Regions from separate parts of the Streptomyces ferrugineus genome, predicted to be linked through region 1. Evidence: riboswitches for the same ligand, from Rfam matches in the RefSeq annotation. Region 1 holds a riboswitch; the other holds the start of a gene.

Region 1 (2,193 bases):
ACGGTGACGAGGGCGCCGAGCTCATGGGCCTGGTCGATGACGGCCTTGATGTCCCGTACGACACCGGAGGCTCCCGGGTACTGAAGGAGCACGCCGTTGATCTCACGAGAGGCGATCTCGGCCGGGATACCGCCGCTGAGGTCGGCGACGACGACCTCGACGCCCGCAGGTTCGGCACGGGTCTCGATCACGGCGACGGTCTGCGGCAGCACATCCGCGTCGACCAGGAACAGCCCCTTCTTGTTCCTGCCCATCCGCCGGGACAGCGCCATGGCCTCGGCCGCGGCGGTCCCCTCGTCGAGCAGCGAGGCACCGGAGGTCGGCAGCCCGGTGAGGTCGGCGACCATGGTCTGGAAGTTGAGCAGCGCCTCGAGCCGCCCCTGCGAGATCTCGGGCTGATACGGCGTGTATGCGGTGTACCAGGCAGGGTTCTCCATGACATTCCGCAGGATGACCGGCGGCGTGAAGGTCCCGTAGTACCCGAGCCCGATCATCGAGTCCAGCACCTGGTTGCGGTCGGCGAGAGATCGCAGCTCGGCGAGCACCTCGGCCTCGGTACGCGCTCCCGGCAGATCGAGAGAGTCGGCGTTCTTGATCACATCAGGTACCGCGGCGGCCGTGAGCTCGTCGAGGGAGCCGTACCCGACCTGGGCGAGCATCTTGGCCCGAGCCTCATGATCGGGGCCGATGTGACGCTGCTCGAAGGGAATCCCCTGTTCGAGCTCGGAGAGCGGAATGCGGTGGGCGGTCATTGCGGAGGCCTCCTGGTCTGACGCGACCTTCGAGGGGCACCACGGCGCGGGTACCCGGACGGCCTCCCCCTCTGTCATCTCAACCTGAGAGCTTCACCGGATCGCCCGAGGGCCTCCGGCTTTCACCGTCGGTGAGAGCGGAAGCCGTCGACACCCGCCCTGCTTTCCAGAGTGACCTCGTCCGTGCGGTACGTGGGCCTGAGAGATTCCGGGGAGGATTTGCTCCTTCGGCGCCTCCGATGGTGTCCGGAGGACTCTCCCGCACGGGGTCAGCAGCCGCTTGAAAGACTACCAGCGAGGCCGACGCACGGGCCTTCGAGTGGCCGCTCTCACCAATCTGCCTTTTCGTAGTGCTTACGGATGACTTGCGACCAAGTGGAGGGCCCGTGCAGACCGACATCGATCCGCGCAACCTGATCGGCCGCAAGGCCTTCGACCGCAACGGCACCAAGATCGGCACCATCGACGAGGTCTACCTCGACGACGCGACCGGAGTGCCGGAATGGGCGGCGATACGCACCGGCCTGTTCTCCCGGGACGCCTTCGTCCCCCTGGAGCCCAGCGAACTGGTGGAGGGCACCCTCCACGTCCCCTTCGACCGCACCCTGATCAAGGATGCCCCCGACTTCGGCGTAGGCCGCCACCTCTCCCCCGAACAGGAACTACAGCTCTACCACCACTACGGCCTGGACGTAGCGTCCCCACCCCCGCCGCCTGACCGGGACTTCGGCACCCTGGCCTCCACGGATTCCCCGGACGACAACGACCCGAGAACACCACATACCCGCCCATAGAACCCCGTTCCGCGCAGGTAGCCGCCGACAGCTCGACCCACGGCTTCAGCACCTCGGCCACTCGAACCGACACAGCCGCGGGCAGTCGTGCCGCTGGGGCGGCACGGGTGGGCGCAGCGGCCCCTCCGTCGGCGCGGACGAGCGGCCCAACCCCCACGGCACTCCACACGCCGGTCGAGCCACACTCAGCCCCTCAGCCGCTCCCAGCCCTACCCCGCCCCCAAAGCCCCATCGGCCCCAATCGCCCCACCAGGCACCTCGCCACCTCCACCCCCATCCGCTCCCCCTCTCGCAGCCACCAACGGCAACGGCTCCGCCCGCTCCAACCCCGGATCATCAACCCGAAACGTCCGCACCCGCCCCGGCTCCGACCCAGGCGTCTCGAACCGCACGGTCACCCGCCCCAGCCCGCTCCCCTGCACCCACCCGTGCCCGTACTCGACATGCCGCACATCGTGCCCCGCAAGCCACCGCCGCTCACCAGCCCCCTCAACCCCCCGCACAGCAACCACCGGCTCGACGTCACCGCCCCCCACCGTCTGTTCCCCCCGCTCCTCCAAGTCGTCCCGTCCCTCCCGCTCCCCCGCAGCCTGCGCGAACAGATCCTCCTGCGTGTAGTCGGCCAGCCCACTCACCCCGACCCCCAA
Region 2 (2,193 bases), 4.6 Mb from region 1:
GTGCGCGGCGTCGACGTACGCCATGGCGATGGGCTTGCCCAGGGTGGGGGAGGGGGCGCCGGAGGTGACCTCGCCGACGACCTCGCCGCCGGCGACGACCGGGTACCCGGCGCGCGGGACGCGACGCCCCTCGGCGATCAGGCCGACCAGGACGCGCGGCGGGTTCCGATCGGCGCGGTCGGCGGCCTCGGCCAGCGCCTCGCGCCCGACGAAGTCGCCCTCCTTCTCGAACTTCACCACCCGGCCGAGCCCGGCGTCGAAGGGGGTCAGGGAGGTCGACAGCTCATGGCCGTACAGCGGCATGCCCGCCTCCAGGCGCAGCGTGTCCCGGCAGGACAGCCCGCAGGGGACCAGGCCGACGCCCTCGCCCGCCTTGGTCAGCGCCTGCCACAGCTCGACGGCGTGCTCCGGCTTCACGAACAGCTCGAAGCCGTCCTCGCCGGTGTAGCCCGTGCGGGCGATGAGCGCGGGGACTCCGGCGACGGTGCCGGGCAGGCCGGCGTAGTACTTCAGGCCGTCGAGGTCGGCGTCGGTGAGGGACTTCAGGATGCCGGGGGACTCGGGGCCCTGGACGGCGAGCAGCGCGTACGCGTTCCGGTCGTCACGCACCTCGGCGTCGAAGCCGGCGGAACGGTCCACCAGCGCGTCCAGCACCACCTGGGCGTTGGAGGCGTTGGCCACGACCATGTACTCGGTCTCGGCCAGCCGGTAGACGATCAGGTCGTCCAGGATGCCGCCGTCGGCCTGGCAGATCATGGTGTAGCGGGCGCGGCCGACGCCGACGGAGGCGATGTTGCCGACCAGGGCGTGGTTCAGCAGGGCCGCGGCCTGCGGGCCGGTGACGGTGATCTCGCCCATGTGGGAGAGATCGAAGAGCCCGGCCTTCGTCCGCACGGCGTTGTGCTCGTCGCGCTCGGAGCCGTAGCGCAGGGGCATGTCCCAGCCGGCGAAGTCGGTCATCGTCGCGCCGAGCGAGCGATGCAGGGCATCGAGCGCGGTGTGACGGAGTGGGGTACTGCTCATCGGACGGTCGTCTCCCAAGGCAGGACGGGCGAGGTCGTTCCTCCCCATCTGTCATCGGAACCTGAGAGGTTCGCCACGACCGCCACAGGGACGATCACGGCTTGCACCTTGGGTGGGGCCACGCCTCGCCTGTCGTCCAGGGCGAGGGGGCGGCCCGCTTTTCAGATGTGCCTCGCCCGCGCGGTAACGGGGCCTGAGAGATTCAAGGGAGGGACTTGCTCCTTCGGCGTCCCAGCGCTGCACTGCACTGCTGGGAACTCTCCCGCGCGGATTCAAACGGCCGGTATGCAGTTGGCGCGGACATCATTGCATGCCTGGACCGCCCCGCGGCAGGGCATGTCTGTAACCGGCTTGTGGCAGGAAGCGAACGAAAAAGCGAGAGATCCTCTATTACCTTCTCTTTACGCTCAGTGGGGATGGGGAATCCTGACCCCGGAGGAGGACGATGACGGTGAACCGCACCACGGCGTACGCCACGACCTCGGGCATCGCGCTGCCCAAGCAGCCCGCGGCCCCCGGTGTCGAAGCCCGCGCCCAGTGCCCCGCGCCCGTGGTCCGCGATCTGCGCGAGCGCTCCGGCCACAGTCCGCACGCGCTGCTCTTCGCCCCCGAGGACCTCGTCGTGATCACCGGCCTGCCCGGCAGCGGCAAGTCCACCCTGATGAGGCGGGCGGTGAAGGGCATCCGCATCGACTCCCAGGACACCCGGGACCGCTGGGACGCCCGTATGTCCGGCTTCCTGCCCTACGCGATCTACCGTCCCCTGGTCCGCCTCGCCCACTACGCCGGGCTGCGCCGCGCGCTGCGCTCCGGCGAGGGCGTCGTCGTGCACGACTGCGGCACCCAGGCCTGGGTACGCGCCTGGCTGGCCCGCGAGGCCCGCCGCCGCGGCGGCACGCTGCATCTGCTGCTGCTCGACGTGACCCCGGACACGGCCCTGGAGGGCCAGCGCGAGCGCGGCCGGGGCGTCTCGCGCTACGCCTTCCTGCGCCACCGCAGGGCCGCCGGCCACCTGCTGCGCTCGGTGGAGAAGGGCCATCTGCCCCGGGGCTGCGACTCCGCGGTGCTGCTGGACCGGGAGGCGGCGAACGTCCTGCGCCGGATCGGCTTCGCAGGCTGACCGCCCGCGGCCCGTGCGCTCCCGACCTCCCGTGCCGACGCCATGCGGCG

The links. A riboswitch is a leader RNA that binds a small molecule or an ion and turns the genes downstream of it on or off. The one in region 1 is predicted to bind glycine.
Region 2: linked by a shared signal. The riboswitch ahead of gcvT (glycine cleavage system aminomethyltransferase GcvT) and the one ahead of gcvP (aminomethyl-transferring glycine dehydrogenase) in region 1 are both predicted to bind glycine.

The regions. Positions count from the first base shown of each region.
Region 1 covers NZ_CP063373.1:3,483,131-3,485,323, reverse strand. The annotation lists gene gcvP (aminomethyl-transferring glycine dehydrogenase) at 1-752, opposite strand, end outside; glycine riboswitch at 929-1,024, opposite strand; gene IM697_RS15905 (PRC-barrel domain-containing protein) at 1,139-1,546, shown strand; gene IM697_RS15900 (DNA polymerase IV) at 1,756-2,193, opposite strand, start outside.
Region 2 covers NZ_CP063373.1:8,069,627-8,071,819, reverse strand. The annotation lists gene gcvT (glycine cleavage system aminomethyltransferase GcvT) at 1-1,023, opposite strand, end outside; glycine riboswitch at 1,062-1,194, opposite strand; glycine riboswitch at 1,195-1,298, opposite strand; gene IM697_RS35940 (AAA family ATPase) at 1,469-2,143, shown strand.